DNA from 3 places in the Streptosporangium sp. NPDC000509 genome. Region 3 is predicted to be linked to each of the others. Evidence: riboswitches for the same ligand, from Rfam matches in the RefSeq annotation. Region 3 holds a riboswitch; each other region holds the start of a gene.
The links. Region 3 has a riboswitch for S-adenosylmethionine ahead of ACFY3D_RS17365 (glutathione S-transferase C-terminal domain-containing protein). Riboswitches for the same ligand answer to the same signal wherever they lie in the genome.
Positions count from the first base shown of each region.

Region 1 (7,593 bases), on a different contig from region 3:
CCACCCCGCGGGGATCTCCTCCTTGAGGCCGCCGACCCGGTTGAACATGTAGTGCATGCGCCCGCCGGAGATCTCCTCCATCACGGCCTGGAGGGTCTCGCGCTCCCGGAACGCGTAGAAGACCGGGGTGATCGCGCCGAGCTCCAGCGGGTAGGAGCCGAGGAACATCAGGTGGCTGAGCACCCGGTTGAGCTCGGCCATCAGCGTGCGCGTCCAGACCGCCCTCGCCGGCACCTCCATGCCGAGCATCCGCTCCACCGCGAGCACGACGCCCAGCTCGTTGGCGAACGCCGACAGCCAGTCGTGCCGGTTCGCCAGCACGATGATCTGCCGGTAGTCACGCACCTCGAAGAGCTTCTCGGCGCCCCGGTGCATGTAGCCCACGATCGGCTCGGCGGAGCCGATCCGCTCCCCGTCCAGCGTGAGCCGCAGCCGCAGCACACCGTGCGTGGACGGGTGCTGCGGCCCGATGTTGAGGACCATGTCCTCGGTGGCGAGCTCCTTGCCGTCCGCCCCCCGTACGGCCTCGGCTCCAGCCCCCATCCCCACGCTCAGCTCACGGCGCGCGCCTTCAGTCATAGGGCCATGCTGTCACGTCAGCCGCGCGAGACAAGATCCCGCAGGGCGCCGATCAGTCGGTCGACGTGCTCGGAGGTGGTACCGATGCCGATGGAGGCGCGGACGGCGGAGGCGGTGACGTCGTCGCAGCCGCCGTCCTTGGCGCCCAGCAGGTGCCGTACGAAGGGGTGGGCGCAGAACTTGCCGTCGCGGACCCCGATGCCGTAGTCGCCGGACAGGGCCTCGGCGACCTCGCGGGCGGTGAAGCCGTCCACCACGAAGGAGACGATGCCGACGCGCGGGTGGTCCGGGCCCCACAGGGACAGCTCGTGGACGCCGGGGACACCCGCGAGGCCCGCCCTCAGGCGCCGGAGGAGGTGCTCCTCCTCGCGGACCAGCGGGGTCCAGCCGGTGGCGGACAGCGCGTCGCAGGCCGCGGCGAGCGCGATGGCGCCCAGCACGTTCGGGGTTCCGGCCTCGTGCCGCGCCTCCGGGTCGTCGTGCCACTCGGTGTCGTCGTCGTTCACGGCCTTCACCGCGCCGCCGCCCCGCAGGTACGGCTCGGCGTCGGCGAGCCAGTCGGAACGGCCGATCAGCGCGCCCGTGCCGAACGGCGCGTAGAGCTTGTGGCCGGAGAAGACCACGTAGTCCAGGTCGAGGGCCGTCAGGTTGAGGCGGCGGTGCGGGACGAGCTGCGCGGCGTCGACGAGGACGCGGGCATCGTGGCGGTGGGCGATGTGGGCGAGCGCCGCGATCGGCCACAGCTCCCCGGTGACGTTGGAGGCGGCGGTCACGACGAGCAGCTTGGGGCCGTCGATCGAGGCGAGGGCGTCGTCGACGGCGCGGACGGCCTCACCGGGGAAGGCGGGGGCCGCGAGCCGCACGACCCGCTCCCAGGGCAGCAGCGAGGCGTGGTGCTCGGTGTCGAAGACCACGGTGGTGGTGCCCTCGGGCAGGCTGCGGGCCAGCAGGTTGGTCGCGTCCGTGGTGTTGCGGGTGAAGATCACCGAGTCGTCGGGGCGGGCGCCGACGAAGGCCCGCACCGTGTGCCTGGCCTGCTCGTAGCGGGCCGTGGTCAGCTGGGACGCGTACCCGGCGCCGCGGTGGACGCTGGAGTAGGCCGGGAGCGCGGCGGCGACGGCGGCGCTCACCGGCTCCAGACAGGGGGCGCTCGCGGCGTAGTCGAGGTTGGCGTAGCGGACGAGCCTGCCGCCCCTGACCGGGACCTCCAGGTCCGAGCCGAGCACGGCCGGGATCGGCCGGTCACCGGACGCGCGGGTCTCGGGGACGGCGGTGGTGGCCGGGGTGACGGGGGTGGCGGGGGTGCCGATCGTGAGGGTGGACACGCCATGGCTCCTTCGAGGTCATCGGACCCCAACCCATGGCATAGGTGCCTGGAGCCCGCGCTTGCCCGGCACACCTCGTGCCGGACCAGGTCCTCACCCGGGGCACCCCGCCGCGGACGCGAGGGTTGCCGGCCAGCGAGCCGGGGCTTGTCACTGGCACTCATGACCTACGGAGGCACTATAACCGACGTCCCGCGGTGGCCCGCAAGTCCGAAAGGTGATCAACCCGGTGTCCGGGGCGGGAGCGAGCGCCTGGGCGCGTCCGGCGAATTGACGGCGAAGTTGTGATGAAAGGAAGGAACTCGGGGCCTTTCCCGGTCGTCCTGGAGTCAGCCGAAGAAGGTCAAGCCGGCTGGATGATCGCGCGTTCGAGCGTTGGCCGAAGAAATCGGCCGAAGAAGGAGAAGGCCATGGATTGGGTCACCAACCCCGAGATATGGATAGGTTTTTTCACCCTTGTCGCCCTGGAGATCGTCCTGGGGATCGACAACATCATCTTCATCTCGATCCTGGTGGGCAAGCTCCCGCCCGCGCAGCGTGACAGGGCACGCAAGATCGGTATTTCCGTCGCCCTGCTCAGCCGTCTCCTCCTGTTGTTCGCGCTGTCGTGGGTGGTGAGGCTCACGACGCCGATGTTCGAGGTCTTCGGGCAGGGGATATCGGGGCGCGACCTGATCCTGATACTCGGAGGCCTGTTCCTGCTGGGCAAGAGCGTCCACGAGATGCACAGCAGCCTGGAGGGGGACTCCCACCACTCCGAGGGCAAGGTGTCGGCGTCCTTCACCTCGGTGATCATCCAGATCATGATCCTCGACGTCGTCTTCTCGCTCGACTCGGTGATCACCGCGGTCGGCATGGTCGACGAGCTGGGCGTCATGATCGCGGCCGTCATCGTCTCGGTCATCGTGATGCTGATCGCCTCAGGGCCGATCAGCCGCTTCGTGGACCGGCACCCGAGCATCAAGATGCTCGCCCTGTCCTTCCTGGTGCTGATCGGCGTCGTGCTCATCGCCGAGGGGTTCGAGCAGCACATCCCCAAGGGCTACATCTACTTCGCGATGGCGTTCTCGCTGCTGGTGGAGCTGCTGAACATCCGGATGCGCGGCAAGGCGGGCAGGCGTAAGCCGGTCGAGCTGCGTTCTCGCTACGGTGCCGAGGACCAGGCGGGTCGTACGGACTCGGTGGACGGCACGGACCGGAAGGACTCGGTGGATCCTACGCACCGGGCCGGCTCGGAGGCGTCGGCGGTCGCGGTGCCTCAGGGGGTTCCGGCGAGCCAGACCGGTCCCGCGGACGGAGTGGATGAATCATCTAAAAAGGGAAATTCGGACAAGCGGCCCGACTCCTGACCAGGATTACGATGATTACGTGCGCTTTGATCCCTGGAATCCGGAATTCGTCGCCCACCCCTACGACGTCTACGACGAGCTGAGGCGGGAGCGGCCGGTCGGCTTCTTCGAGCCGACCGGCCAATGGCTGGTGGCGAGGCACGCCGACGTCAACGCGCTGCTGCGAGACCGCAGGCTCGGCCGGTCCTACCTGCACGTGGCCTCGCACCAGGAGTTCGGCAGGCCGGACGACCCCGAGTTCCAGGACCCGTTCTGGCGGGTGATCAGGGCAGGGATGCTCGACGTCGAGCCGCCGGTGCACACCAGGCTCCGGCGGCTGGTCTCGAAGGCGTTCACCCCCCGCATGGTCCAGGCCCTCCGCCCCAAGATCGCCCGCATGGCCGAGGAGCTCGTGGACGTCTTCGTCGAGCGCGGCGGAGGCGACCTGATCGCCGAGGTCGCCGAGCCGCTCCCGGTCACCGTGATCGCCGAGATGCTCGGCATCCCCGAGGCCGACCGGCACCTGCTGCGCCCCTGGTCGGCCGACATCTGCGGCATGTACGAGCTCCAGCCGTCGGTCGAGGCCCAGCACACCGCCGTACGGGCGGCCGAGGAGTTCTCCGCCTATCTCGTCGAGCTGGCCCGCGCCCGAAGGGCCGACCCCGGTGACGACCTGATCAGCGCGCTCGCCCTGGTGGCCGACGAGGGCGACCGGCTCACCGAGGAGGAGCTGGTCGGCACCTGCGTGTTGCTGCTCAACGCCGGACACGAGGCCACCGTGAACGTCACCGGCAACGGCTGGTGGTCGCTCTTCCGCAACCAGGCGGAACTCGACCGGCTCCGCGCCGACCACACCCTGCTGCCCACGGCGATCGAGGAGCTGATGCGCTGGGACACCCCGCTGCAGATGTTCGAACGCTGGGTGCTCGAGGACGTCTCGGTGGGCGGGATCGACATCCCGCGCGGCTCCGAGGTGGCGCTGCTGTTCGGCTCGGCCAACCGCGATCCCGAGGTCTTCGCCGACCCCGCCCGCCTGGACGTGGGCCGGGCCGACAACCCGCACATCTCCTTCGGCGCCGGCATCCACTTCTGCCTCGGGGCGCCGCTGGCCAGGGTGGAGCTGATCGAATCCTTCGGCGCCCTCCTGCGCAAGGCGCCGAAGATGGAACTCGTCACCGAACCCACCTGGGGTCCCGGCTACGTCATCCGGGGCCTCACCGCCCTCGATGTGCGGGTCTGAACCGGTCCGGAGCGGCGCTCTCAGTGGCGGCTCTGAGAGAGCCAGCCGAAGCCGCCGAGGCCGCCGGGGGCGATGAGCTCGGCCTCCTCGGAGGCCCTTGTGAGGGCCCGCAGGTAGCCGCGCGGGTCGTTTCCCGCCTGCTCGACCGGCGGACGGCTCCCGGTGACGCCCAGGGCGCGCAACGCCTCGCGCTGCGTGGTCAGCGCCGTCGTGACGGCTCCGGCGCTCTCGCCGGAGGCCGCGCAGGCGTCGAGCGCCACGTGGGCGGTGATGTCGCACGACCCGTCGGGCACGGGCGCGACCGTCGCTCCGTCCCGGTATCCGGCGAGCGTGCCGTACGGCGGCCGGTCGTCCAGCGCGTGGGAGTAGTCGATCGCGATCGCCCGGCCGCGCGCCAGCCGTACGATCACCGAGGCCCACGCCCTGTCGCGGGGCCTGCCGATCTCGGCACGCTCGCCGGGGACCCGCATCCGCCACCAGCGGGCCAGCCACGCGAGATCCGCCTCGGAGGGGCTGTCACCGAGCCGCTCCTCACCGTTCGTGATGTTGACCAGGACCAGCCGGGGGCCGTCGGCCGTCTGCTCCACGATGTCGACGGGGACGTTGTCGAGCCACTCGTTGGCGATCACCAGCCCGTGGATCCCGTCCGGCGCGGCCTTCGCCCAGACGATCTCCTCGGGCAGCGCCGAAGGCCGGGGCGCCAGGTCGACCGCGGTGACCCGCAGTCTCGACCGGAGCGCGGGCGGCGCCGCGGCGAGCACACCGGCCGCCAGCCTGCCCTCACCGGCGCCGATGTCGACCAGGTCGAGCACCTCGGGGCCGCCCAGAGCCTCGTCGATCGCGGCCAGCTCGCGCAGCACGGCCTCGGCGAAGACGGGGGAGGCGCCGACCGAGGTCCGGAAATGGCTGGAGGGACGCTCCCGGAGATAGAAGCCGCTCTCGCCGTAGAGGGCGTGCTCCATCGCGGCACGCCAGGTGAGCCACACGCTCTCAGACGCTACCCGCCGGGGCGAGGGAACGAGATCGACGCGCGCCGACGCTTCGAGTGAGTGCATGACCGCATTCTGTCATCGGTTTGCACGATCCTTGTCGACGCCACGTCGGCGCGTCGCCGTCCGAATCACCGTATGGGCCGGGTTTCCGGGCTCTTTCGTGGGTCACGTACGCTCCCGGTGTGCCCGATCCGGGCATACCGGGAGGAGATGTCGCCTCCGTTGCCGAACACGCGTCTTGACGCGGTCGCGACAGCACGGCCCGTTACTCTGGTCAATCGGGCACGGAACCCACATGGTCGAAGGACGGGACGTCATGGACGCAGTCGATCGCCCGGCACGGCTGGCCGTCGGAGTGGTTGGAGCGGGCAAGGTCGGTTCGGCGCTCGGCGCCGCGCTCGTCAGGGCGGGGCACCGGGTGGTCGCGACGAGCGGCGTCTCCGACGCCTCCAGGGAGCGGGCGGTCGAGCGGCTCGGGCTCGTCCCCGCGAGACCCGAGGACGTGGTGGCGGGCGCGGATCTCGTCCTGCTCACCGTCCCCGACGACGTACTGCCGGACCTGGTCTCCGGCCTGGTGGAGACCGGTGCCGACCTGCGCGGCAAGCTGGTGGCGCACACCAGCGGCGCGTACGGCCTCGCCGTGCTGAACCCGGCGATCAAGGCCGGGGCGCTACCGCTCGCGCTGCACCCCGTGATGACCTTCACCGGCCGCGACGACGACCTGCGCCGCCTCACCGGGATCTCGTACGGGGTGACCGCTCCCGACGCGCTTCGCCCGGTGGCCGAGGCCCTCGTCATCGAGATGGAGGGCGAGCCGGTCTGGATCGCCGACGAGGACCGGCCGCTCTACCACGCGGCCCTGGCGGGGGCGGCCAACCACATGGTGACGCTCGTCGCGGAGTCCTCGGAACTGCTGGAGAGGATCGGCGTGGAGCAGCCGGGCAGGATGCTCGGCCCGCTGCTCGGCGCGGCCCTGGAGAACGTGCTGCGGCTCGGCATCGCGGGGCTGACCGGCCCGGTGGTGCGCGGCGACGCGGGGACCGTCCGCAGACACGTGGACGCGCTCATCCTCGCCGCCCCCGAGGCGGCGGACGCCTACGTGGCGCTGGCCAGGCTCACCGCCGACCGGGCGCTGGCGGCCGGGTTGCTCAAGCCCGAGGCCGCCGAGCGCCTTCTGGACGCCCTCGGCGGCAACAAATGGACCTGAACCCCGGGAGGTTCCAATGATCGTGGCGGACGACCGTGCGGGGCTGCTCAAGGCCCGCGAGACCCTGGGGATCGGCGCGGGCGCCTTTTCCGGGGGAAGCGCGCTGGCACTCGTACCGACGATGGGCGCGCTGCACGAGGGACACCGCTCGCTCATCCGGCTGGCCCGAGAGAGAGCCGCGCACGTGGCGGTGAGCATCTTCGTGAACCCGCTCCAGTTCGGGCCCACCGAGGACTACTCCCGCTATCCCCGTACGTTCGACGCCGACCTCGAAGCCTGCGCGGCCGAGGGGGTGGGCGTGGTGTTCGCCCCCTCGGCCGAGGACATGTACCTGCCGGACAGGCAGGTCGGCGTGTCCGCGGGCGAGATGGGCTCGGTCGTCGAGGGGGAGTTCAGGCCGGGCCACCTCGACGGCGTGCTGACCGTGGTGCTGAAGCTGTTCAACCTGGTCCAGCCGGACGTGGCGGTGTTCGGGCAGAAGGACGCCCAGCAGCTCGCGATGATCCGCAGGATGGTCGCCGACCTGAACCTGCCGGTCTCGATCGTCGGGGGGCCCACGGTCCGCGAGCCGGACGGTCTGGCGCTGTCCAGTCGCAACCGCTACCTGTCGCGGGACGACCGGGTGGCGGCCCTCGCCCTGTCCCGTGCCCTTGAGGCCGGGGCCGGGCAGGCTCTCGACCGCGGCGACGGCGCGGACGAGACCCGTGTCCTTGCCGCGGAGGCCGGGCGGCGCGCGCCCGCGGAGATCCGCCGGGCCGCCCTCGCCGTCCTGGAGGCCGAGCCGTCGCTCGTGGTCGACTACCTCGTCCTGGTCGACCCGGCGACCTTCGCGGAGGTCGGCGACGACCACACGGGTGAGGCGATCCTCGCGGTGGCCGCGAGGGTGGGGTCCACCAGGTTGATCGACAACGTCACGCTCGAC
Region 1 covers NZ_JBIAYX010000005.1:108,808-116,400, forward strand. The annotation lists gene ACFY3D_RS11245 (NADH-quinone oxidoreductase subunit D) at 1-579, opposite strand, end outside; gene ACFY3D_RS11250 (aminotransferase class V-fold PLP-dependent enzyme) at 597-1,904, opposite strand; SAM riboswitch class IV at 1,957-2,072, opposite strand; gene ACFY3D_RS11255 (TerC family protein) at 2,315-3,253, shown strand; gene ACFY3D_RS11260 (cytochrome P450) at 3,273-4,472, shown strand; gene ACFY3D_RS11265 (SAM-dependent methyltransferase) at 4,493-5,527, opposite strand; gene ACFY3D_RS11270 (DUF2520 domain-containing protein) at 5,781-6,671, shown strand; gene panC (pantoate--beta-alanine ligase) at 6,688-7,593, shown strand, end outside.
Region 1: it holds a riboswitch for S-adenosylmethionine, as region 3 does, so the genes downstream of both, ACFY3D_RS11250 (aminotransferase class V-fold PLP-dependent enzyme) here and ACFY3D_RS17365 (glutathione S-transferase C-terminal domain-containing protein) in region 3, are expected to answer to the same signal.

Region 2 (7,593 bases), on a different contig from region 3:
TCGGGCAACAGAGTCAAGCACCAAACTACCTCTTTACGAGAGCTTTTATCACGAGGAGAAAGTTTCATCATCACTACTAGTTAGTCAGGGGTTACATTATTCGTGCACGCGACAAATATGAGCTTCTGTCATAAAACACGGCACCCGCCCGGCCGGAGCCGGGCGGGTGCCGTGGATTCGCGGGTTCCCCTGGGGATGACGCGGTGCGACGCGAGGCGGTCAGGGCCGCGTCAGGACGGAGGAGTCAGCCTCCGGCCACCGCCGGGATGATGGAGATCTGAACACCGGAGGGCGTCGCCGTGTCGAGGTTGTCGGCGAAACGGACATCCTCATCCCCCACGTAGACATTGACAAAACGTCGGATCTTTCCCGATTCATCGAGAATCCGGGCACCGATCCCCGGGAAGTCCGCGTCGAGCTTCTGAAGAACATCGCGCAGGGTCTCGCCTTCTCCGTTCACCTCGGCGGCACCATCGGTGCAAGTCCGGAGAATCGTCGGAATCCGCACAGAAACGCTCATAATTCAGTACCTTTCACGATTTCTAGGCGATAGCCGCACGGAATGCGTCAAGAGAGGGTCGAATCACTGCGGTCGGGCGCGCCTCCGCGGCCACCGCGTCCAGGGTCTTGAGACCGTCGCCGGTGTTGAGGACCACGGTCTCGGCGTCGGGGTCGAGCGTGCCCGAGGCGACCAGCTTGCGCAGCACCCCGACGACGACGCCTCCCGCCGTCTCGGCGAAGATGCCCTCGGTCCTCGCCAGCAGCCGGATCGAGTCGACGATCTCGGCGTCGGTGACGTCCTCGACCGCGCCGCCGGTGCGGCGGGCGATGTCCAGGACGTACGGCCCGTCGGCCGGGTTGCCGATCGCGAGCGACTTGGCGATCGTGTCCGGCTTGACCGGCCGGATCACGTCATGACCCGCCTTGTAGGCGGCCGAGACCGGGGAGCACCCCTCGGCCTGGGCGGCGAAGATCTTGTACGGCCTGTCCTCGACCAGGCCGAGCGCGATCAGCTCCTTGAAGCCCTTGTCGATCTTCGTGAGCTGCGAGCCGGAGGCGACCGGGATGACGATCTGGTCGGGAAGACGCCAGCCGAGCTGCTCGGCGATCTCGTAGGCGAGCGTCTTGGACCCCTCCGCGTAGTACGGCCGGAGGTTGACGTTGACGAAGCCCCACTGGTCGCCCAGCTCGTCGCCGATGAGCTCGGAGCAGAAGCGGTTCACGTCGTCGTAGGTGCCCTCGATGCCGATGAGCCTGCCGCCGTACACGGAGGCCATGACAATCTTGGCCTGCTCCAGGTCGGAGGGGATGAACACGCAGGCGTCCAGCCCGGCCCGCGCGGCGGCGGCGGTCACGGCGCCGGCGAGGTTGCCCGTGGAGGAGCAGGAGAGGGTGTGGAAACCGAAGTTGCGTGCCGCCTCGACGGCGATGGCCACCACGCGGTCCTTGAAGGAGTGGGTGGGGTTGCCGGAGTCGTCCTTCACGTGCAGCGAGCGGATGCCCAGCTCGCGGGCGAGGTTGCCGGCGTTGACGAGCTTGGTCCAGCCGGGCGCCATGTTGGGCTTGGCGGCCACGTCCTCGGGGACGGGCAGCAGCGAGCGGTAGCGCCAGATGTTGGTCGGCCCCTCGGCGATCCGCTCCCGGGTCACACGCCCGAAGTCGTACGCGATCTCAAGGGGCCCGAAACACTCGCTACACGCGAAGCTGGGGCCGAGGTCGTAGCGGGCACCGCACTCCCGGCAGGACAGCGCCACGGCGGGGCCGAAGCGCCGGTCGCGCGCGCCGTCGGCACGAGCGGAGGAGGTGGTGTTCTCAGTGGTTGCGAGCGCCATGAAGCGAGGCCTTTCCCTCATCTTCGTCTGGACCACCCTGGTCACAGACCGGAATTGGCACCTGTCCCGGTCGACCTCGTTCAGATCACGGGTCGTGAACCGGGATGGTTGCCGGGGCTTCGCAGGGCCGGTCCCTCCACCCCTCTGGATGAGCAGATATTCAGTTGGAAACCTGACGCGCAGGTCTTGAGCACTCTACCTCGCCCCACCGTCCTCCTGACTTCGTGTCTCACTGTGCGAGATACGGCGTGTTATCCAGCGGACAACCGGAACCGGGCCGCCGACCGCGAGACACGCGGCGGGCACCACGCACAAGCGGGTGAGGCCCCCGCCAGGCGGGGGCCTCACCCCTTCGGGTCAGCGCCGGACACGGCCCGCCGAAGGTGCCTGGGAACGAGTCACGGCACCCTGAATCCGAGGGTGTAGGAGCCGGAGCCGGCTGCGGCGACCACCCGATATCGGTAGTAGCCTGCCGTGCCGGTGTAGGAGATTTTCTCGTTGGCGCCTGGGCCGTCAGAGGTGGCGACGGCCGCCCAGCTCCTGCCGTCCCACTTCTGCAGATACAGGTCGAAGTCGCTGCCTTCAGCGGTCAGACAGGCGGAGTGGACGCCCCCCGTGGTTGACCTGTAGTAACGGCCCTTGGGCTGGTAGGCGGTCGCGCCGTTGGCGAGGGTGCCGGTGTAGGTGTTCGGGAAGCCGGTGCAGGTGCCCAAGACCGGCGGTGGCTGATTGCCCGCGACGGTCCTCAAGGTCAGGCCGTAGGCGGTGAGGATCGGGCCGACCGGCTGGAAGTAGGTGGTGCCCCCCTGGTCGCAGTCGCCGGAGCCGCCGGAAGTGACACCCTGGGCCTGGTCGATGGAGATGAAGGAGCCGCCCGAGTCCCCTGGCTCGGCGCAGACGCTGGTGCGGGTCACCCCGGAGACGGTGCCCTGGGGATAGGTGACGCTGGCGCCGCGCTGCTGGATGAGGCCGCAGTGCCAGCCGGTGGTGGAGCCGGACCGGCAGACCGAGGCCCCCTCGATGGCGGGCGTGGCTCCGGCGACGGACACGACGCCGCCCTGGCCGTTGTCCACCGACGGGGTGGGGGTCCAGTCGGCGTTGACCATGACCCAGGAGTAGTCGTTGCCGGGAAAGGTCGACGCCTGGAAGACACCCTGGGGGGCTCGGTTGAAGCCGGTGGTGGTGTCGCCGGCCTTTCCACAGTGGCCCGCGCTGACGAAGCCCGGTTGGGTGCCCTTGAGCACGGGGAAGCCGATCGAGCAGCGGCTGGTGGAACCGATGTAGTAGGCGTTGCCGCCCACCAGGTCGTACAGGGGCAGAGGAGCCTCGGCGGTGGGCACCACCTGCACCGCGTCCTCGTCCACGTCACTGTCCAGGACGACGCCCTCGGCCGCCTCGGGGTTCAGGGAGAGGACGAGTACTTTGTTCCTTTTCACGTCGACATAACGCACACTCGCCACGTGCCGCGAGAAATCCGGGGAGAGGTCGAGCTTCGTCTTGATCTCGTTGAGCTCCGCCAGCGACCTGGGGACGACCTGGGCCTCGGAGCCCGCCGCGAGGATCGAGGGGACATCGGTGCCACTGGTGGTGGCCGTTATCAGAGTGTCCGCGGTGGTTCCCCGAAGCCAGACGCCGCCGAAACGGGGACCGAGTCTTTCGGCCATCCGCAACGCGATCGGGGTGAGGCGGGCCTCGTTGAGCAGGCGTTCGCGAGCCTCGGCCGGGGTCAGCCGGAGGTCGCGCTCAAGCGCCTTCAGCATGCCGGGCGGCGGTTTCAGCGCGGCCGAAACGATCGGTACGGCCGCGTCGGCGGACGGGATGGCGCGCGTGGCCGGGGCACCCGCCACCTGACGCTCGGCTCCGGCCGGTACGGCGGCCAGGGCGAGCGCGGTCGCGGTCAGGGCGCATGATGCGATGAGGACGTGTCTGCGGGACATGTGGGTTCTCCTCGACCTTTGCCTGTGAAGCGCGAGGGGAGATCACCGCATGTCACCCATTGATCACGTGACGCGGGCAACGCCACTTTAGATCAGACAAGGCCGCCGAAGCCGCGTACCACGCGGAAGGTGTTCGCGAACGGTTCCCACCGGCCCCGGCCCTTCCAGAACCGGACTCCCCTCCCAAACCGGGCGTCCGAGATCAGACCCGGGCCGGACGGACTCCATTGCCCGGTTCGGTGTCGATCCTCACGACCCGCGTGTCCGGCACCGGATAACGATGCCGGACGTCGACTGGCCGTAATCGGGCAAAGAGGTCAGGGCAGTCGGGACGAAGCAGCCCGGGGGTCGAGACCGGGATCAGAAGCCGTAGGCGTCGCCCAGGGCTCCCTGGACGTATTTGCGCGCCTGGTGGATGCGCGACTTCGCGGTGCCCAGCGGGATCCGGAGCTGCTCGGCCACCTCGTTGTAGTCGAGCTGGCAGATGTCACGCAGCACCAGCGCCTGGGCGAGCTCCGGCTTCTCGGCCTCCAGCGCCTCCATCGCGTCGAGCAGGTCCAGCCGGGACCCGGCGATCACGCTCACCCGGGCGACGTCCGGCTTCTGCAGCGGCAGCTCGTCCGAACTCTGCTCGGCGGCGCGGCGCTTCAGCGAGCGATAGGTGGTCCTCGCGCAGTTGGCGGTCACGATGTGCAGCCAGGTGCTGAACCGGGCACGCCCCTCGAAACGGCCGATGTTGCGCGCCACCGCGAGCAGGGTGTCCTGGCAGGCCTCCTCGGCGTCCTGCCTGAAGGGAAGGATCCGGCCGCAGTGCCTGAGCACGGCGGGCTCGATCCGCCTCAGCAGCTCACCGAGCGCGCGGTGGTCGCCCTGGGCGGCCGATCGGGCCAGGTCCTCGGTCGTCTCGTCCAGCGCCATCACGGGCCCCCATCAGCGGTCACGGTCGCTGGACATCCTATGGTCCGGCCCTCGGACGGCGCCCCTCCCCTCCTCCCTGCCAAAGCCCTCCCCTTCTTGCCGCCAAAAAGGTGATACGTCGAGCCTCATCACTTCACCTGCCGACAAGAGCTGACACAATTCGTTGAACACCGTTCTTTCGATGACCCGAAGGGCGAGGACACCCCGCTGCGGTGCCGGTTAACCTTCGAAAACAGGCGTGTCCCCAGCCAGTGAAGGGATCTCATGAGCGCGATCCTGGTGGCCTCCAATCGCGGCCCCGTCTCCTTCACCCTCTCCGAGGACGGCTCACTGTCCATGCGCAGAGGGGGTGGCGGCCTGGTCTCCGGCCTGTCGGAGGTCGCGAGGGACGTCAACGCCCTGTGGGTCTGCGCGGCGCTGTCCGACGGCGACCGAAGCGCCGTGCGGCTCGCGCCCGGTGGCCGGCTCGACCAGGCGGGCTACGACACCGGGACGGTGCGGATGCTCGACATCCCCCCGGCGACCTTCCACCGCGCCTACAACGCGGTCGCCAACTCCACCCTGTGGTTCGTCCACCACCTCCTCTACGACACCCCCAACCGGCCGCACTTCGACGCCAGGTTCCGCAGGGAGTGGGAGTCGTACCAGGCCTACAACGAGGCGTTCGCGATGGCGCTGGCCGAGGAGGCCCCGCACGGGGCGCGGGTGATGGTGCAGGACTACCACCTGAGTCTCGCCCCGGCGATGCTCAGGGGGGAGCGCCCCGACCTGCGGGTGGCGCACTTCTCGCACACGCCGTGGGCCCCGCCGGAATACTTCAGCCTGCTCCCCGACGACGTGGCGACCGAGCTCCTCGAAGGCATCCTCGGCGCCGACCACGCGGGCTTCCTCACCGACCGCTGGGGCGGGGCGTTCATGGACTGCTGCGAGGCGGTGCTCGGGGCGCGGGTCGACCGCGGGGAGCGTACGGTCACGCACGCGGGCAGGACCACCAGGATCGGCACCCACAGCCTGGGCGTGGACGGCAAGGCGTTGTGGACCCGCGCCTCCGAGCCCGACGTGGAGTCGCACATGGCCGCGCTCCGCGACCAGGTGGGCGACCGCAGGCTGATCGTGCGGATCGACAGGACGGAGCTGTCGAAGAACATCGTGCGGGGCCTGCTCGCCTACAAGCAGTTCCTCGCCACCTACCCGGAGTGGCACGGCCGGGTCACCCACCTCGCCTTCGCCTACCCCTCCCGGCACGACCTGCCCGAATACCGCGAGTACACCGCGGCGGTGCAGCGCTGCGCCAAGGAGATCGAGGACGAGTACGGCACCGAGGACTGGGATCCGCTCATCCTCAACGTCAACGACGACTACCCGCGCTCGCTCGCCGCCTACCGGCTGGCGGACGTGCTGCTGGTGAACCCGATCCGCGACGGCATGAACCTGGTGGCGAAGGAGGGGCCGGTCCTGTCTCCGCACAGCGCGCTGGTGCTGTCGCGGGAGGCGGGTGCCGCCGCCGAGCTGGGCGAGCACGCGCTCACGGTCAATCCCTACGACGTCTCGGCCACGGCCGCCGCGCTGCACGAGGGCCTGACGATGCCTTCGGCCGAGCGTTCCAGGAGAGGTGTCCTGCTCGCCGCCGCGGCGACCGCGCTCCCCCCGCACCGGTGGTTCGCCGAGCAGCTCGACGCCCTCGGGTGACGATCAAAATCGTTGGGCGGTTTTAACCCCACATGAGATAATTTTGGCGGCTATTTCACTTTTTTGGTGCACGGGAGACCAAGTTGACCGCGACCGCGCACGTCCGGCTGATCCGCGACCGCGCGACCTGGCTGATCTACCTCCAGTTCGGCGTCTTCGCCACCTACCTGTACGGCCTCAGCTCCGCGCTCCCGCTGCTCCGCCTCGACCAGGGCGTCTCCCAGGCGGTCGCCGGGCTGCACGGGACCGCGATGGCCGCCGGCGGCATCGTCACCGGTCTCGTCCTGCCCTGGGTGGTGGGAAGGATCGGGCGGCAGGCCGCCATCTGGACGGGGATGGCCGGGATAAGCTCCGGCACGCTCATGGTCGCGGCGGCCCCCACCGTGCTGCCGGTCACCCTTCTCGGGTACGGCGTCGCCGGCGCGCTGTCCGCGCTCGTCCTGTTCCCGGGCATGGCCGCGCTCGACGATCGGCACGGTCCCGCGGGTCCGGCGGCGATCAGCGAGGCCAACGCCGTCTGCGTGATCGTCGGCATCGGGGTCCCCTTCGTGGTCAGCGCCGCCGCGCAGAGCGCCCTCGGCTGGCGGGCCGCGCTGCTGGTGACCTCCGTGCTGGCCGCGCTGCTCGCGCTGGCCATGGGTCGCGTACGGATCCCCGAACCGGAGAAGACCGTCGGCGGTGCCGCCACGGACGGCGGTGCCCGCTTCGGCTGGCGGTTCTATCTCGCCGCGACCGTGCTGTTCTGCTGCGTCGCGATGGAGTTCTGTTTCAACCTGTGGGCGGCCAAGCTGTTCTCCGACCAGACGGGACTGCCCGCGGCGGTGGCCGCGACCGCGGTCGCGGCGTTCACCGCCGGGATGGCGGCCGGGCGGATCGCCGGGGCGTGGCTCGCCCTGCGCATCCCGCCGACCGCGCTGTTCCTCGGCGCCCTCCTGGTCGCGGCCGTCGGGTGGGCGATCTTCTGGCTGAGCACGGACCCGGTCTTCTCCTACGCGGGTCTCGCCGTCTCCGGGCTGGGGGTGGCGCTGCACTTCCCGATGGCACTGTCGCGGCTGCTCGCCACCTCCGGCGGGCGGCGGGACCGCGCGTCGGCGATGGCCGCGATCTTCTCCGGGCTCGCGGTGGGAACCGGGCCGTTCCTGCTGGGCGCGCTGGCCGACGGGTTCGGCACCCAGCTGGCGTTCCTCATGGTCCCCGCCCTGATCGGGCTCGCCGTC
Region 2 covers NZ_JBIAYX010000028.1:24,090-31,682, reverse strand. The annotation lists gene ACFY3D_RS36325 (MoaD/ThiS family protein) at 245-520, opposite strand; gene thrC (threonine synthase) at 543-1,832, opposite strand; SAM riboswitch class I at 1,847-1,987, opposite strand; gene ACFY3D_RS36315 (S1 family peptidase) at 2,231-3,769, opposite strand; gene ACFY3D_RS36310 (RNA polymerase sigma factor) at 4,130-4,687, opposite strand; gene ACFY3D_RS36305 (trehalose-6-phosphate synthase) at 4,952-6,376, shown strand; gene ACFY3D_RS36300 (MFS transporter) at 6,460-7,593, shown strand, end outside.
Region 2: it holds a riboswitch for S-adenosylmethionine, as region 3 does, so the genes downstream of both, thrC (threonine synthase) here and ACFY3D_RS17365 (glutathione S-transferase C-terminal domain-containing protein) in region 3, are expected to answer to the same signal.

Region 3 (7,593 bases):
GGCGGGTGCCCGGTGAGCTGGGCCAGGCCGCGGCCACCCTCGGTGCCAGGCGCGGCGAGATCCTCAGGAAGGTGACCTGGCCGTACGCGCTCCCGGCGGTCGTGGACGCGGCGCGGATCAACGCCGCCGCCGCGTGGAACTTCGTGGTGGTGGCCGAGCTCATCGCCGCCGAGTCGGGGCTCGGCTACCGGATCGTCCGGGCGCAGCGGTTCCTGCAGACCGACAAGATCTTCGCGGTGCTCGTCGTGATCGGGATCGTCGGCCTGCTGATCGACGTCGCGCTGCGCCTGCTGCGCGATCGCCTCGGGAGGTGGGTGGCATGAGGGGCGTGCCGATCGGTGTCACGCCACGGAGTCCGGGTGACCGCTTCGGGAGGTGGACGGCATGACCCTCGTACTGCGCGGCGTGGCCAAGGACTACGGCACCACGCGCGTCCTGGACGGCATCGACCTGTCGATGGAGCCGGGCGAGTTCGTGTGCGTGGTCGGGGCGAGCGGCTCGGGCAAGTCGACGCTGCTCTCTCTGATCGCCGGGCTCACCCCGGCGAGCGCGGGATCCATCTCGCTCGCCGGAGCGCCCGTCACCGGTCCCGGTCCCGAGCGCGGGCTGGTCTTCCAGTCGGGCGCGCTGTTCCCCTTCCTCACCGTCGCGGAGAACGTGGCCTTCGGGTTGCGACTGCTGCCGATCTCCAGGGCGGACCGGGAGCGGCGGGTCCGCTGGTATCTCGGCGAGGTGGGACTGTCGTCCCTGGCGGGCGCGCTGCCCCGGCAGCTGTCCGGCGGGCAGCGTCAGCGGGTGGCGATCGCGAGGGCGCTCGCGTGCGAACCGGCCGTGCTGCTGCTCGACGAGCCGTTCGGGGCGCTGGACGTACAGACCAAGGAGGACATGCAACTCTTCCTGCGCCAGGTGTGGCGCGACACGGGCACGACCGTGCTGATGGTCACCCACGACGTGGAGGAGGCCGTCCTGCTCGCCCAGCGGGTGCTCGTCTTCGCCTGCGGTCCCGGCAGGGTCGCCGCCGAGGTGCCGATCGACCTGCCCGCCTACCGGGCACTCACCGTCAAGCGCACCTCCTCCTTCCTCGGCCTGCGCGCGACGGTCGAGGATCTGGTCCGCTCGCACATGCTGACGCCGGAGAGGGAGAAGGTGTAGAACGATATTCTGTGGCTCTCCGGGCGGGGAGTCCCCGGCGGACTGTCGAAGGGGATGCGCAATGGCCGATCCGGTGTTGTCGTCGATCGAGCGGGGCGTGCTGACGCTGACCCTCAACCGCCCGGACCGGCTCAACGCCTGGACCGACGAGATGGGCCGCCGCTACTTCGACGAACTGGCCGAGGCCGAGAAGAACCCCGAGGTCCGGGTGATCGTGGTCACCGGCGCGGGGCGGGGATTCTGCGCCGGTGCGGACTTCCAGACGCTCACCGCCCTCCAGGACGGCTCCTACGCGGGACGGCCCGACCCGCGTCCCACCACCTTCCCGACCACGCTCCGCAAACCGGTGATCGCCGCCGTCAACGGCGCCTGCGCCGGGCTCGGCATGGTCCACGCCCTCCTCTGCGACCTGGTCTTCACGGCCGCCGAGGCGAAGTGGACCACCGCCTTCGCCCGGCGCGGCCTCATCGCCGAGTACGGCATGTCGTGGATCCTGCCCCGCCTGGCCGGTCAGGCGAGGGCGATGGACCTGCTGCTGTCGGGCCGCACCTTCACCGGCGCCGAGGCGTGCGAGCTGGGCCTGGCCGGCCGGTCGGTGCCGGGGGAGAGGCTGATGGAGGAGACGCTGGCCTACGCCCGCGAGCTCGCGACGCACAGCTCCCCGGCCTCGATGGCGGTGATCAAGCGTCAGGTCTGGGGTGACTGGCAGCAGAGCCTGGAGGCGTCGGAGTCGGCCGCGAAGCGCCTGATGGCCGAATCCTTCGCCAGGCCGGACTTCGTCGAGGGCGTCGCGAGCTTCGTCGAGCGCCGCGCCCCTGACTTCCCGCCGCTGTAGCCCGGCAGCCTCGTGGGCCCCGGTGGCGTGTCCGGCGGCATTCCGCTCACCGGGCAGGAACGTCACCGGGTTTCCGGCGCGCACGGGGGCGTGACGTGGGCGGCCTCGGAGGGCGCCGGGGTGTCGGTCACGGCGTGGGCGGTGTGCGGTCGCCGACGATCAGGTGGCCGGTCCGGTGACGAGCACCGCGAGGCCGTCGAGGATGCGCTCCATGCCGAAGGCGAACTCGTCGTCCTCGCCGCCCGGCTTGTCGAAGACCCGGGCTTCGAGAAGCTCGTGGATCTCGGGGAAGCGCTGGGCGTCGGTGAGCCTGGCGAGTGACCTGCTGTAGCCCGACAGCGCCTCCTCGTCGGTGACCTGGGAGGTGTCGAGGGCGTCCTGGAGGTCGGCGAGGAGCGCCACCTCGGTCCTGACGAAGCCGTTGACCAGCAGCAGCGCCGCGAGCTTCGTGTCCGCGTTCAGTCCGGTGCCGCGCAGGCAGCGCAGTCCGGTCTCCAGCCAGGCGACGTGGTTGGGCATGATCCCCGGCCCGGTGATGGGGATGCGCAGCGACCAGGGGTGTCGCTGCAGGGCGACGCGCATGGCGGCGCCCCACCGGTGGACGCCCTGGCGCCAGTCGTCGCCCGGCTCGGGGAGCGGGGGAGGCGGGCCGAGCACCGCGTCCGTGATGAGCATGAGCAGGTCGCCCTTGGACGAGACGTAGCGGTAGAGCGCCATCGTGGAGACGTCGAGCTCGGCGGCGATCTTGCTCATCGAGACCGCGGCGAGCCCTTCCGCGGAGCCCACCCGCAGGGCGGCCTCCACGATGTGCTCCAGGCTCAGGCTGCGTTTGGGGCCCTTGCCGGGCCGCTCACGCAGGCCCCAGGCGATCTCCACGCTCTCCGGCACTTCCATCGCGCTCCCGGGCTTGACCGTCCTTTTGTGTGAGTGTATACCTTACGCAATATCGTGTATGCCATAAACAGTAGAGCGTACGCCATACACAGGAGGGGTAGTGGAAACAGCGATAGAGGCGGTCGGCCTCACCAAGTCCTACGGCAGGGTCGCCGTACTGAAGGGCGTCGACCTGCGCGTCGCCAGGGGGAGCGTGTACGCCCTGCTCGGTTCCAACGGGGCGGGCAAGACGACGACCGTACGCACCCTGGCGACGCTGGTCGGGCCGGACGGGGGACGGGCCACGGTCGCCGGGTTCGACGTCGTCCGCGACCGCCGCCGGGTGCGCCGCGCCATCAGCCTGACCGGCCAGCACGCGGCGGTCGACGAACTGCTGACCGGTGAGGAGAACCTCCGGATGATGGGCCGCCTGTCCGGCCTGTCACGCGCGGGGGCCCGCCGCAGGGCGGCCGAGCTCCTGGAGCGGTTCGACCTGGTCGAGGCGGGAAAGCGGCGGGTCGGCACGTACTCGGGTGGTATGTGGCGACGTCTGGACCTGGCCGCCGGGCTCGTCGGCGCACCATCGGTGATCTTTCTCGACGAGCCGACGACCGGGCTCGACGTGCGGAGCAGGCAGGCGATGTGGGAGGTGATCACCCGCCTCGCCGACTCGGGGACGACGGTCTTCCTCACCACCCAGTACCTGGAGGAGGCCGACAGCCTCGCCGACAGGATCGCGCTGCTCGACGGCGGACGGGTGGTGGCGGAGGGCACCGCCGACGAGCTCAAGGCGAGGGTCGCCGCCTGGCGGCTGAACCTCGTGCTGGCCGACGCCGGCTCGTTCGCCGAGGTGACGCGCCTGCTCGGGGCGCGTGCCGTGCACGCCGATCCCGCCAGACTCACCGTCGAGGCGGCCACCGACGGGAGCGCCGCGCAGATCCGCGCCCTGCTGGACGAGGTGGATTCCGGGCGTTCCGCGGTCGAGAGGTTCACCGTGCGAGGCGCCACGCTCGACGACGCGTTCCTCGCCCTGACGGACAACCTGACGGACAATCCGACGGACAAGGAGCGGGCCGGTGTCTGACCTCACGGTGATGGACGTCTCGATGGACGTCTCGACAAGCGAGGAGCGGCGAGTGTCCTGCCCCGTCGTCGAGTGCGAGGGGAGGAGGGCCGGTGTCTGAGCTCGTCGCCTGGCCGGTCATGACCGGCCGCGCCGTCCGCCTGTCGCTGCGCAACCTCGACGCGCTGATCACCTCGTTCCTGTTGCCCGTCATGATCATGCTGATGTTCGTCTACCTGTTCGGCGGCGCGATCCAGACCGGCACCGACTACGTCACCTACGCCGTCCCCGGCGTCCTCGTCATGTGCGCCTCCTACGGCGCCTCCCTGACCGCGGTCGCCGTCAGCCAGGACATGAGCCGGGGGATCGTCGACAGGTTCAGGTCGATGGACGTCGGCGGAGGGGCGTTCCTGGGCGGGCACGTGGCCGCCAGCACCGTGCGCAACCTCACCTCGCTCGTCATCGTGTTCGTCGTCGCGTTCCTGCTCGGCTTCCGGGCGGACGCGGACCTGGCGGGCTGGGCCGCGGCGGCGGGCATCCTGGTGGTGTTCGTCCTGGCCGTCTCCGCGGTCTCGGCCGTGGTCGGCCTGCTGGCCAGGACGCCGGAGGCCGCGGGCGGCTTCACCTTCGTGGTGATGTTCCTGCCCTACCCGAGCAGCGCCTTCGTTCCGGTCCACACCATGCCCACGTGGCTGCACGGGTTCGCGGAGAACCAGCCGGCCACGCCGATCATCGAGTCCGTGCGTGGCCTGCTGCTCGACAGGCCCGTGGGGAGCGACCCGTGGAAGGCGCTGGCCTGGTGCGGTGGTTTCCTACTGGTCTCGGCGCTGCTGTCCGGCAGGTTGTTCCGCGACCGCGCCCGCTGAGGTATCCGGAGGGGACGCGCTCAGCTGACCAGGGTGAGCCAGTGCGGCGCGTCCCCGAAGGGGGCGGTGCGGGTGGTGACCGCCTCCATCAACCAGGCGGCCGAGGCGCGGGCGCTCTCGACCACGTCGGGCGGGTAGGCGTACCTGACCCGGTGCTCCTCGAACTCGTCCTCGTCGTCCAGGAAGACCCGGCTCCGGCGGCCCTTCAGCAGGTTCTCGCGGACCCTGATCACGTCGAGGTCGAGGTCGATCATGGTGACCTGGCCGTCGCTCCACCGCGGCACCGTGGAGATGTCGCAGTAGATCTCGTGCTTGTGCGGTGCCGTGTTGAACGCGGCCGTCCACCAGGCGTCGCGGGGGAAGAGCATCACGAACGGATGCGGCCAGGCGACCGCGGGGCCGTCGCCCTTGTGGCCGCTGGAGTTGGCCACGCAGCCCGTCCACACCCCGTGCTCGTCCTCGCCGAGCAGCAGGCCGCGGTGGTGCCAGTGCAGTGACCCGTCGTACTTGCGGTAGACCACGTTCACGCTCTCATAGGACATTCCCCGACATTAAGGCTTGACAGAGATCTATGTATTTCCTACCTTCTAAATAGGTTAAGAGTGTCAGTGCGAAGCCCCGGCTGGCTGACCGGCAACCCTCGCACCGCGGCGGGGTGCCCCCGGGGGAGACCAGGCGGCACGGTGGGCGTGCCGCAAGCGCGGACCCCCTCACCGGGGTCACCACGACATGTCCGGGAGCGTCAGATGCCGAAGAGCAGCACACTGAACTACGCCAGCCCCGTCGACCTCGACACCCACGGCCACTACCGGCCCGGTGGCAGGTCCGGCCTGCGCTACCCCTTCACCGGGCGGATCGGCACAACCGCCTTCCCCGCCGAGCCGGGGCGCTACCACCTCTACGTCGCGGCCGTCTGTCCCTACGCGCAGCGCGCCGCCATCGTGCGCTCCCTCAAGGGACTCCAGGACGTGGTCTCGCTCTCCTACGTCGACGACGAGCGCGACGGACGCGGGTGGGCGTTCCGCGAGCGGCGCGGGGCCGACCCGGTCAACGGCTTCACCACCCTGCGGCAGGCGTACGAGGCGACCGAGCCCGGCTTCGACGGGCACGTCTCGGTGCCGGTCCTGTGGGACAGGACGAGCGGTCGCATCGTCAGCAACAACTTCCCCGACATCACGATCGACCTCGCCACCCGGTTCGGCGGTGACCCCGAGGCCGACCTCTACCCCGAGGAGCTCAGGCCGGAGATCGACGAGCTCAACACGAGGATCTACGAGATCGTCAACACGGCGGCGGGCCGCGTGGCGTCGGCCACCACCGAGAGCGCGTACACCGAGGCGCGCGCAGAGGTGATCGCCTTCCTGGACGAGCTGGACGACCGGCTGACCGACCGCAGGTACCTGTTCGGCTCGGGAATCACCGAGGCGGACGTACGGCTCTGGCCGACCCTGCTCCGCTTCGACCTGAGCGACAACCCGGCGGCCAGGATCAGCGAGCGCCCGCTGACCGCCTTCACCAACCTGTGGGCCTACGCCAGGGACCTGTACGCCCACCCCGCCTTCCGCGAGAACACCGACTTCACCGTCATCTCCCCCCGGCACGGCGAGACCGACACCTGGCGTGTCCCGGTCGAGCCGCTGTACGCCGACTGGGACGAGCCGCACCGCAGAGCCGCCGTATGAGCGCCTCGATCGCCGTCGTCGGCGCGGGACCGACGGGCACCTGCCTGGTGGAACGGATCTGCGCCAACGCCGCCGACCTGCTCGGCTGGCCTTCGCTGGACGTCCACGTGATCGACCCCCATCCGCCGGGCGGCGGGCGCGTCTGGCGGCGCGACCAGCCGGACCTGCTCTGGATGAACTCCACCGCGGCCGACGTGACGCTCTTCACCGACGAGTCGGTGCGGTGCGAGGGACCGATCCGCCCGGGACCCACGCTGGCCGAATGGCTCGGCGGAGACCCCGGCAGGTTCGCCACCCGCCCCGCGCAGAGCGACTACCTCTCCCACGTCTTCCACCGCGCGGTGGCGACCGCGCCGCGCGGCGTCCGGGTGCACGTGCACGCCACCCGCGCCGTCGACCTCGCCGACGTCCCCGGCGGCCAGGCGGTGAGGCTGGAGGACGGCAGGACGATCGAGGTCGACGCGGTGATCCTCGCCCAGGGCCACGGCGACGTGACCCCGACGAGCGAGGAGGGCACGCTGGCCCGCCTCGCCACACGTACGGGGCTGCGCTACCTGCCCACCGGCTACGCGGCGGACCTCGACCTGGACGGCGTCCCCGCGAGGGAGCCGGTGATCGTACGGGGGATGGGGCTCGCCTTCGTCGACCTGATGGTGCTGCTCACCTCGGGCCGGGGCGGCCGGTTCGTCCGCGAGTACGACGGGGAGCTCGTCTACCTGCCCAGCGGGCGGGAGCCCCTCCTGCACGTGGGCTCGCGGCGCGGGGTGCCGTACCACTCCAAGACCGGCTACCCCTTCAAGGGCGCCCGCCCGCCGGTGCCGCGCTTCCTCACCCGCGAGGCGCTGGGCGAGGGACCGTGGGACTTCCGCAAGGACGTGTGGCCGCTGGTCGCCAAGGAGCTGGCCTTCGCGTACTACCACGAGCTCATCACCGCCCACCCCAAGCGCGTCAAGCTGGGCTGGGAGGAGTTCGAGGAGGGCTTCGCGGCCGAGGAGTGGCGCAGCCTCGGGATGCGCAAGCTGATCCGCCAGGCCGTGCCCCGGCACCCGGACCGGCTCGACTTCGACCGGCTCGACCGGCCGCTGGACGGCATCCGGTTCGGCGACCACGCGGGCCTGCAGA
Region 3 covers NZ_JBIAYX010000008.1:320,262-327,854, forward strand. The annotation lists gene ACFY3D_RS17330 (ABC transporter permease) at 1-323, shown strand, start outside; gene ACFY3D_RS17335 (ABC transporter ATP-binding protein) at 385-1,152, shown strand; gene ACFY3D_RS17340 (enoyl-CoA hydratase-related protein) at 1,214-1,987, shown strand; gene ACFY3D_RS17345 (TetR/AcrR family transcriptional regulator) at 2,147-2,881, opposite strand; gene ACFY3D_RS17350 (ATP-binding cassette domain-containing protein) at 2,982-3,944, shown strand; gene ACFY3D_RS17355 (ABC transporter permease) at 4,037-4,789, shown strand; gene ACFY3D_RS17360 (DUF402 domain-containing protein) at 4,810-5,331, opposite strand; SAM riboswitch class IV at 5,384-5,496, shown strand; gene ACFY3D_RS17365 (glutathione S-transferase C-terminal domain-containing protein) at 5,536-6,471, shown strand; gene ACFY3D_RS17370 (FAD/NAD(P)-binding protein) at 6,468-7,593, shown strand, end outside.